DNA from 3 places in the Brevibacillus sp. DP1.3A genome. Region 1 is predicted to be linked to each of the others. Evidence: riboswitches for the same ligand, from Rfam matches in the RefSeq annotation. Region 1 holds a riboswitch; each other region holds the start of a gene.
The links. Region 1 has a riboswitch for S-adenosylmethionine ahead of HP399_RS12055 (homoserine dehydrogenase). Riboswitches for the same ligand answer to the same signal wherever they lie in the genome.
Positions count from the first base shown of each region.

Region 2: linked by a shared signal. The riboswitch ahead of HP399_RS01955 (MetQ/NlpA family ABC transporter substrate-binding protein) and the one ahead of HP399_RS12055 (homoserine dehydrogenase) in region 1 are both predicted to bind S-adenosylmethionine.
Region 3: linked by a shared signal. The riboswitch ahead of mtnK (S-methyl-5-thioribose kinase) and the one ahead of HP399_RS12055 (homoserine dehydrogenase) in region 1 are both predicted to bind S-adenosylmethionine.

Region 1 is NZ_CP085876.1:2,614,843-2,618,118, forward strand. Features, by position in the region: gene HP399_RS12040 (cyclase family protein) at 1-173, shown strand, start outside; gene HP399_RS12045 (DinB family protein) at 279-794, shown strand; cobalamin riboswitch at 1,057-1,263, shown strand; gene HP399_RS30985 (hypothetical protein) at 1,422-1,556, shown strand; SAM riboswitch class I at 1,653-1,759, shown strand; SAM riboswitch class I at 1,826-1,937, shown strand; gene HP399_RS12055 (homoserine dehydrogenase) at 2,027-3,276, shown strand, end outside.
Region 2 is NZ_CP085876.1:340,393-343,668, forward strand. Features, by position in the region: gene HP399_RS01950 (methionine ABC transporter ATP-binding protein) at 1-775, opposite strand, end outside; gene HP399_RS01955 (MetQ/NlpA family ABC transporter substrate-binding protein) at 818-1,648, opposite strand; SAM riboswitch class I at 1,750-1,852, opposite strand; gene HP399_RS01960 (DUF2294 domain-containing protein) at 2,073-2,429, shown strand; gene HP399_RS01965 (ABC transporter substrate-binding protein) at 2,627-3,276, shown strand, end outside.
Region 3 is NZ_CP085876.1:1,313,318-1,316,593, reverse strand. Features, by position in the region: gene mtnA (S-methyl-5-thioribose-1-phosphate isomerase) at 1-490, opposite strand, end outside; gene mtnK (S-methyl-5-thioribose kinase) at 487-1,716, opposite strand; SAM riboswitch class I at 1,851-1,996, opposite strand; gene HP399_RS05960 (anti-sigma factor) at 2,093-3,271, opposite strand; gene HP399_RS05955 (sigma-70 family RNA polymerase sigma factor) at 3,271-3,276, opposite strand, start outside.

The DNA of each region.
Region 1 (3,276 bases):
GACACCCCACACATAAAAAGCTGTTTGCAGCGGGAGTCATTGTCGTGGAAGGCTTGCGGCTAGCAGAGGTCCCGCCAGGCGAGTATTTTCTGGTAGCTGCACCACTCAAGCTGATCGGCACGGATGCAGCCCCGGCAAGGGTCCTATTGTTTGAAGGCTTACATAGCGAATAATGGTGAGCGTCACCCGCCTGTGAAGATCAGGCGGGTTCGTTCGTATTGGGATGCATGGGGGTATAATTTGTCTAACCAAAATGAATGACGAGGAGTGGGAAATACATGCTCAGACGACCAGATCGCGATGAATACGTTGCTTATTTTGACTATTATATTGGGCTTGTACCTGAGGGGGAGCTGCAAACGATCCTCACACAACAAGGCGAGAGGCAAGTCGCATTATTTTCGTCACTTGCGCCCGAGCAAATGGATTATCGATATGCACCAGGAAAATGGACGGTAAAAGAGGTTTTGGGTCATCTCGTCGATACAGAACGCATCATGAGCTATCGCTTGCTGAGAATCGCGAGAGGAGATCAGACACCCCTCGTTGGTTTTGATGAGAATGCTTTTGTCGAACACGGGTGTTATCAGCTAAGAGACCTCTCAGATTTACTGGAAGAGTATAAGGCTGTTCGGGCTTCCACCATCGCACAGGTCCGCGGAATCTCTCCGGAAGCGTGGTTGCGTACAGGAATTGCCAACGGAAACAAGCTATCTGCAAGGACGTTGGCTTATGTGATTGCAGGACATGAAGCTCACCACACTACCATTTTAAAGGCTCGGTATTTGGGGTAGGTCAGAGCCTCTCCTCGTTTGTCGGCAACAGCTGGACGAATATTTTTCCGGCAAGAGACAGTCCTTTTCTGTTCCCCTGTGGATGAAAGGGAGAGGCTTTCAGAAACAGTCTTGCACACATTGACCACCTATAGGAGCAAACGGAAGTTTAACAGGCTATTCGGGTGGCTTGTGGCGAAAGGAATGGTTACTGACCCACGAGCAATGTTCGCAAAATAAGGGGAAATAAGGTAAAATCTGAGGGTGGTAGTAATAAATGACAATTTCATAGGTGGAAACAGGTTCCTTAGGGCGTAACCAATTCGCCACAAGGATAATAGGGAAGCTCGGTGCAAATCCGACACGGTCCCGCCACTGTAAGAGGGGAGTCAGCGTCCAACAAGCCACTGGTCTATCAAAATAGACGGGGAAGGCGACGCTAGACGATGAACCCATAGTCAGGAGACCTGCCTGTTTCGACAACACTGATAGACCTACGGGAGATAGGGAGGTGTTAGAGATGGCTTGCGAAAAACAGCGAGTGGACAAGTACGTCCCTCCTTTTCTGGCATTTTCTAACGATCGTCACGGTCGAGTGGAAAATGCTCTTTTTATTTTGGGCAGGATAAAAGAAGAGGAGGGTGTGCGATGATGCAACTTTTTATTTGCCAATGGTGCGGATATGTCGAGGAAAAAGAGCTGCCTGAGGAATGCCAGGAGGGCGTGTTTCATTGCACTTGCTGTAGTATGGAAGAGGTAGAAAGCCTGTTCACCCACAACTGAGAAAACCTGGCCAATTCAGATTGCAATCAGAAAAGAAAGAATTTTGTTGACGCTTGCCTTGGAATTTCTTAGAATAAAGCTCAACAGCATAAATGGTTCTTATCCAGAGAGGTGGAGGGTCTGGCCCGATGAAGCCCGGCAACCGTTGCATAATGCGACAAGGTGCCAATTCCTGCGAGACGTTTCGTCTCGAAAGATAAGAAGCGGGTTACTCCATTAGTAGATGAACCTTCTTCTTAGCGAAGAAGGTTTTTTTCAATTTCATATTTTCTTTATCCAGAGAGGTGGAGGGACTGGCCCGATGAAGCCCGGCAACCGTCACGCATATTTTGTGACAAGGTGCCAATTCCTGCAGGACATATACGTCCTGGGAGATAAGGAGGGGGAGCATTATTAGCTGCTAACAAGCCTTCTTCTTATCGAAGATGGCTTTTCTTTTTATCTAAAATTCGGGGTATGGGGTGGTCAGGATGAGTGCAGAAGTGGTACGCGTGGGATTATTGGGATTGGGAACAGTGGGTGGAGGCGTAATCAAAACGATCCGTTCGCAGCAGGAGAAGCTGGCTTCTCGTCTGGGTAAACGAATTGAGATCGTCAAGGCATTGGTGCGTGACTCGGAAAAAGAGCGGGCGGTTCATATCGACCCGGCTTTACTGACAACAGACTTTGAGGATGTATTGAGCAGTAATGTGGATATAGTGGTGGAGGTCATGGGTGGTGTAGAACCTACCTATGACTACGTCCGTGCTTTGATCGAAAAGGGCTGCCATGTGGTAACTGCCAACAAAGAGCTCCTGGCGAAAAAAGGAACGGAGCTAGTCGATTTGGCAAATCAACATCAAGTGCATCTTGCCTATGAAGCGAGTGTGGCAGGGGGCATCCCGATCTTGAGCGTGCTCCGGCAGTTCCTACGCACGAACGATATTCAAGGCGTTCGCGGTATTCTTAACGGAACAACGAACTTCATTTTGACGAAAATGGAGGCAGAGCAGCTCTCCTACCAGGAGGTTCTCAAGCAAGCGCAGGAGCTGGGCTATGCGGAAGCAGACCCTCGTTCGGATGTGGAAGGCTTTGATGCTATGTACAAGTTGTATATCTTGGCACAGCTTGTGTACGGAGAATCGCTGCCCTTAGCAGATGTTGTTCGCAAAGGAATTGCAGATTTGTCAGCAGGTCACATTCGGATTGCGAGCGAGCTCGGGTACCGGATCAAGCTGATCGCGCAGGCCTATCAAGCTGAGAAAGGAATTCGCCTATCTGTTGAACCAACCATGCTTCCGCTGAGCCATCCGTTGGCGCAAATCCACGACGCGTTTAATGCTGTCCAGCTATCCGGCAACATCGTAGGAGACTTGTTGTTTACAGGAAGAGGGGCAGGAGAGCTCCCCACAGCAAGTGCAGTCGTGGAGGATTTGGCCTATTTATTGACACAACCATTCACACCGCATCCTACTTGGAAAGAAAAAACGGCTGACAAAGCTGGAGTCACGGTGGACTCGGTAGAACACGTCCTATGTTATCTTGAGGGCTCGTGTCATACTGCTACGCCAGATCGTGTCTTGCATTTCCTTCAGCAGGCAGGAGTCAACGTGCATAAACTAAAAGTCCAATTCGACTTGGGAGGCGTCTTGCGCGCAGGTTTGATCGTGACAGGAATCAGCGAAGAGCACGAGTCCCTATTGAAAAATGATTTTGGCTTAGAAGTGCGCTGCTTCCCTAT
Region 2 (3,276 bases), 2.3 Mb from region 1:
CTTTTATTTTGGACAAAATCTCCTGTGGTACCTGATCGTCGAAAACCGTTTTGATAAAATTACGGGTCGTTTGCTCTTGCGGATTGCTGAAAACATCCAGAACAGAGCCTTGCTCGATGACGACACCGTTTTCCATGATGGCTACCTGATCGCAGATTTTTTTGATGACCTGCATCTCATGTGTAATCAGCACGATTGTCAGGTTGAACTTTCGATTGATGTCGAGCAACAGCTCCAGAATCGATTCGGTCGTCTGCGGGTCGAGAGCGGAAGTTGCTTCGTCACAGAGCAGGATTTCCGGATCAGTCGCAAGCGCACGAGCGATGCCCACCCGTTGCTTTTGTCCACCGGATAGCTGAGAAGGATAAGCGTTTGCTTTATCAGACAAGCCAACCAAGCCGAGAAGGTCTTCTACCTTGCGCTTAATGACATCTTTGGGGACGCGATTCATCCGCAAGATTTCCGCCACATTGTCAAAGACATTATAGGAAGAGAGCAGGTTGAAGTGTTGAAAAATAATCCCGATCTTTTTGCGAGCTTGCCGCAGCTCTTTTTCCTTGAGGGTCAGCATGTTCTGGCCATTGACGATCACAGAACCGCTAGTCGGCTTCTCCAGCAGGTTGATGGTACGGAGCAGGGTGCTTTTCCCCGCTCCGCTAAAGCCGATAACCCCGTAGATTTGCCCTTTTTCCACCTGCAGGGATACGCCCTTCAATGCTTCTACCTGCTTGTTTCCTACTTGATACGACTTATGAATATCGGTTAGCTGTATCATAACGAGTTCTCCTTGTTGTTCTTGATGTTCCTGGCGTCGATCTTACCAGGACGGCAGTACAGCTCCTTCAAAACGTTCGTCGATGAATTTTTTCACTTCTTCCGAGCGGTAGATGTCCACCAGTTTTTTGACAGCGGGGTTGTCTTTGTTGGTTTCGTTGACTGCCAAAATGTTTACATATGGAGAGTCAGCTGTCTCAGCGAAGATCGCATCTTTTTGCGGGGAGTAGCCAGCTTCCATTGCGAAGTTCGTATTAATCGAAGCGACTTCTACGTTGCTCAGCGAGCGCGCCAGGAAAGCAGCCTCCAGCTCTTTGAATTGCAAATTTTTTGGATTTTCTACGATGTCCAGTGGTGTTGCGTTGTCACCCACGCCATCCTTGAGCTTAATCAAGCCAGCTGCCTGATAGAGTAGCAGGGCGCGTGCTCGGTTGGTCGGGTCGTTTTGAATGCCGACAACGCCGCCAGCAGGGATGTCCTCGACTTTTTTATGCTTGGTGGAGTACAGGCCCATCGGGTACGTGACGGTTTTTCCGACCTCGACGATCTTTGTTTTGTGATCTTGATTGAACTTCGCCAAGAACGGGATGGTTTGGAAGCTGTTTACATCGAGATTTCCTTTATCGAGAGCTTGGTTCGGCTGTACGTAATCGTTGAAAACGACGACTTCGACGTCGAGCCCTTTGCCTTTGGCGACTTCTTTTACTTTGTTGAGAATTTCTTCGTGCGGGCCGCCAGTGACGCCCACCTTGAGTGAGGTTTGCTCAGCAGCAGTGCCGCCGTTAGCAGGTGCAGCTTCTTGTTTACCGCCGCAAGCCGTTACGAGCGATGCAGCGAGCAGTAGTGTAGTGAGCAGTAGACCAGTCTTTTTCATGAAAATACCCCTTTTCTCTGGATGTAAGATGGAATAGAAAAAGCCTCTTCCGACAGAAGAGGCGAAAACTGCGAGTATGTATCCACACTGCAACAATACCTCTCTTATCTGTCGGAATAAATTCCGCTGGATTTGGCACCGTATCGTTTGCGATAGGTTGCCGAGGTGTCATAGGGCCAGTCCCTCAACCTCTCTTCATAAGAGAATGTGCTATGAAATTATCATTCCAAACATTGTTGTTAATTCTTATTTGGATAGTTGGATTATAACGACTGATTTTTTAGGTGTCAACTGTTTTTGCAAACGAATGACTTGGTGGAAAAATGTGAAATTGATCTAAATACGAATATTCTATTGAAGAATCGGAAAATCATTTGTATAATGAGAGCGAATGAACCCGATACCAGCTATCGCAGGTGATGACATGACTCTAGTGGACTCCAATGAAACCAGAAAAAAGCTGTCTGCCATCTATAATGAGATAGCAAAAGAGTTGTTCGGATTTGGAACGACATTGCTCCGAGTCACGATTGAAAATCAGATGATTACGTTCCAAGCCAAGCATCGCCGCTCTCCGCGCTCAGAAGCGTTAGAAGGAGAAGCACCGGCCCTCAAGCTCGAAGTCGATTTTCGGATGTCCCTTCTTTATAAGAAGAAACTGCGAGAGCGACTGGAAGTAGAGATGGGGTTGCCGTTGGAAGCTGTGCTACGGGACTATGATGCGCCTACGCAGTGGGCGATCACGAATGTTATTTTAGCTGAATCAGAACTGAATACCTGACGCAATCGTTCGGATTTTCTCTTTTGATCTATCTTAAGAGGAGACCGTAGACTTTGCGTAAAAACGGGTGTCACTTCTCTTTGTTTACGAAGAAAAGTGCTCTTGTTTAGAATGATACGTTCTAATCAAGGGTACTTTTCTTTTTATTGTATCACCATATTTTGTCATCAAATGAACCCAACTGGAGGAGAATTACGATGAAAAAATTACTTGCTGGAATTCTGTCTTTTTCTATGATGTCACTGGCTCTCGCTGGCTGTGGCAGCAATGATCAACCACAAGCGGGAGGAGCTGGCGGTGAAGCCAAGGGTGAGCCACAAAAGCTGGTCATCTCCACATGGGGCTTTTCCGAAGACTTTTTCCGCAAAGAAGTATATGAGCCGTTTGAAAAAGAACATAACGTGAAAATCGTGCTGGAAATCGGGAACAACGCAGAACGACTGAACAAAATTCGCCAAGGAAGCTCCGATGTAGACTTGATCTACCTCTCTGACTACTATGCACAGCAAGGGATTGAGAGTGGCGCATTTGAAAAAATCGACCGCAGCCGCATCCCGAACCTGGATCAAATCTACGACATCGCCAAAGCACCACTGGGCGAGGAGTACGGTCCAGCTTACACGATTGGCCAATTCGGGATTGCCTATAATCCAAAACTCGTGAAAACAGAGATCAAGGATTGGAAAGACCTGTGGAACCCAGAGCTGACGGGCAAGCTGACACTGCCAAGCATTACGTCCACAACTGGCCCGATGGTTCTCGACAGTGCTTCTGCGGTCGCGGGCAGCAAGGAATTTAACGAGGATCAAGCCTTTGCGAAAATGAAAGAAGTCAACCAAAATGTAGT
Region 3 (3,276 bases), 1.3 Mb from region 1:
CTGGATTACAGTGCGTGAGAATTCCCATACCGTCATGCAACAGAGTGAGCAAATGCTCTCCGATGGTCCGGCATACTTCAGCATCTTCCTTTTGAATCGTCAGTGCTTCATCGAGCACTGCTGCCTTCAATTCGGCAATCGAAGCTCCGCTTTCTGTTTCAACACGAGCTTTGATTCGATCCAACGCCCAGAACAGATTCACGGCTGTCGGACGGGAAGAGCCCAGATAGTCTGCCTGCTGGTTCAGTTCCTGCCAAAACTCGTCGTAGTTACTCGCTTCACTGCCACGAATGCCCAGGTAGAGCCCGTAAGCTGCTGCCATGCCAATCGCCGGTGCGCCACGCACTTCCAAGCGACGAATGGAACCCCATACTTGCTCGGAGGTAGTCAAGTTCAAATAGATTGTTTCTACTGGCAAACGCGTCTGGTCAAGCAAGACCAGTGCGTCATTCTCCCACTTAACAGGTGCCAATTGGGTGCTGGTTGTCATACTGTCGTTGCCTCCTGATAGTAACGTTCGGTCACAGTGCGTACGATGTCCGTGATATCTGTCGATTCGTCTATGCCGCCGCGACCGAGAATCAGCGCTTCTCCAATCGAGAGAGCCAGACGCTCTGCTTCTGCGCGAGTCTGGTCATCTTCAATGGCATTCAGGTCCGCTACGCCTGCCAAGCCGATGACACGGCGCAAGATTTTGCATCCGGCATAGCCTGCTGTATCCTGAATCAAGCGCTTCACGTAGCTTTGCCACAGCCCTTCGACATGGGCGCTGCGCTCTTTGGCGTGCTTGTGCCAGAGCTGAACAAATTGCGAAACGAATTCATTCCAGACATCCTCGACCGTTTCCAGTAAGTATTCGCGGTACGCTTCCCGTTCTCCTTGATCTTTTTGTAAACCGTGTTGTCCTGCGTAGTTGAGCAATAGATTGGCAATGACCGCCCCGATGTCAAAACCGATTGGGCCATAGTAAGCGAACTCTGGATCGATTGCTTTCAGGCTGTTTTCCGTGATAAAAATACTTCCGGTATGCAGGTCACCATGTAGCAGCGCTTCTGAGCGAGTAAGGAAATCGTATTTCAGCTTGGCGATTTCCAGCTTCAGCGGCCTGTTGTTCCAAATCGCCTCGACTTCCCGGCGAATCAACGGGTTGAAGTCGTTGGTAGGCGCATTTTCATACGGATCGGTAAAGACGAGGTCTTCTGTGATTTTGCATAATTCTGGATTTATGAATGTTCCGACTAGCGCTTTTTTATCGTACGGATGAGCGCCCAGATCGGATGTAAAGAACAAGGTTTGCGCGAGAAAACGACCAATTTGCTTCGCGAATAGCGGGTACCGCTTTCCTTCGATCAGACCTTTGCGCATGATGATATGGTCCCCGACGTTTTCCATGACAGTCAACGCAAGCTCCCCGTCGAAATGATACACCTGCGGCACCAGGTCTGGAACGTATTTGTGCTGAATGCGGAGTGCCTCGCTCTCGATGCGAGCCCGATCAATCGTAAGCGGCCAAGATTCTCCCACGACGCGGGCAAAAGGCAGCGCTTGTTTGACAATGACACTCTTACCGGATGCTGGCTCCTGAATGTCAAAAACCAGATTGAGGTTGCCATCCCCGATTTCGCGGCTGATCAGCTCTGCTCCTTCGCTAAAAAGACCCGGTATTCCTTTTACGTACTCCACTGCTTCCTGTTCAGTCAATGCGCGATATGCCATGATTCCAAAACTCCCCTCTACGTATTTTTTCTCTATCTCTATTTGTTTTGTTTGAGTACCTGGAGCAATAAAAAGACCTCTTTTCCCGAAGAAAAGAGGTCGTGTCGTCACGTGTAAGAACCGTGTTGATGTCCCCCTTATCTTCCAGACTACTTTTGTTTCTGCAGGAATTAGCACCGTGCATGTCGCCTGTCAATCAGTCGCTTTGTCGCGTCTGAATGGCGTCATGTCGGTTGCCGGGTATCATCGGGCCAGTCCCTCCACCTTCTCTGGATAAGGTATCCAAATCGTATTCGGTTTTTGATTTAGTTTGAATCATACAACCAACGCTTCCACGATGTCAACACCCTTTTGTGCAAAAATTCGCACCTTGCAATTAGTAGGTGTGATGAGTTCCCGATGCCGAAGGGGTATCCCAATTCCACCAGTCTACTTTGCCTAAAAACGCTGCTGTTATCGACTTTTCGGTCTTGAGCTTAAGCAGTTCTTTCGTAGGTCCGGTCAGGACAGCGCCATAGATTCGCACTCCGTTTTGTTGCATGTAGTTGTATCGTTCTGTAATTTGCGGGTCGCTACGAAATAACAAGGATCTGCCGATATCGCGAGTCAAACCTTCTTGCTCGGACAAATACTTCATTTCGTTCAGATAAGTCGCCATCCGCCTATCCCCTTCCCCGTTTACAAGAATAGGGCCACCATAATTCAGCTCCCTTTCTGCAAAACCCCATACTTTTCCCGGTCCTAACATCAATTGTCCCTCTTGACTCTCTTTGGTCTCGATCCCTGTGTCTACGGCAAACCAAACTGTATCTTGTCCCGAAGAGGAAACATGGCTCGAAACCAATTCATAGTACTCCTCGTACGTCAGAAAGCGATCAAAGGAAATCGCAAGCTGAGAAACCGTTCCCTCTGGTAGCTTCTCCATCGTCGTCCAGGCAGGTGAAGTGCGCGATTCCGTATCCACCATTTCCCCGTCTGTCGGATAACGGAAATACAGCTTCTGTTCCCTAACCCCATCCGGCCATTTCGGCCCAGCGTTTACTTTCCACAGCACATTTGTGCTTTCAAAGCGGCCAGCGTTCTTTTCTTCCGCTCCAACTCTTTCACGCAGCTCCATGCTGATATTGCCGTAAAACAATCCCACCTGCGAGCCACTCCCGCCTACACTAACACCTGGTTGAGTAAAATTAACCATCGACTTCGCAACGCGGAACAGATCTTCATGCATCAGTGACCCAACCCAGCCATTCAGAATCAGCAACACAACTCCGGCAAAAAAGGGAAGCACTATGGTGAATCCAGCGTTGCTCAACCGATTTTTCCATTTCCCCCGGCGAACAATGGCGCGCTGTTTTTCAGCCGACAGCGTTTCAGGCTGTTTTGTCTTCACGTTGCCCGCTCCCGTTTCTTCCCCCAGCAAAAGCCTCTCCAACCGCTGTGCGTATTCCTCGTCAGCGGCTATTTCCTCCTCGAATTGTTTTGAATCTTCTTCCGCCATTTCCCCACGCAAATAAGCAACCAGCCTTTGTTCGCGATTATTCTCATCCTTGTTCATCACAG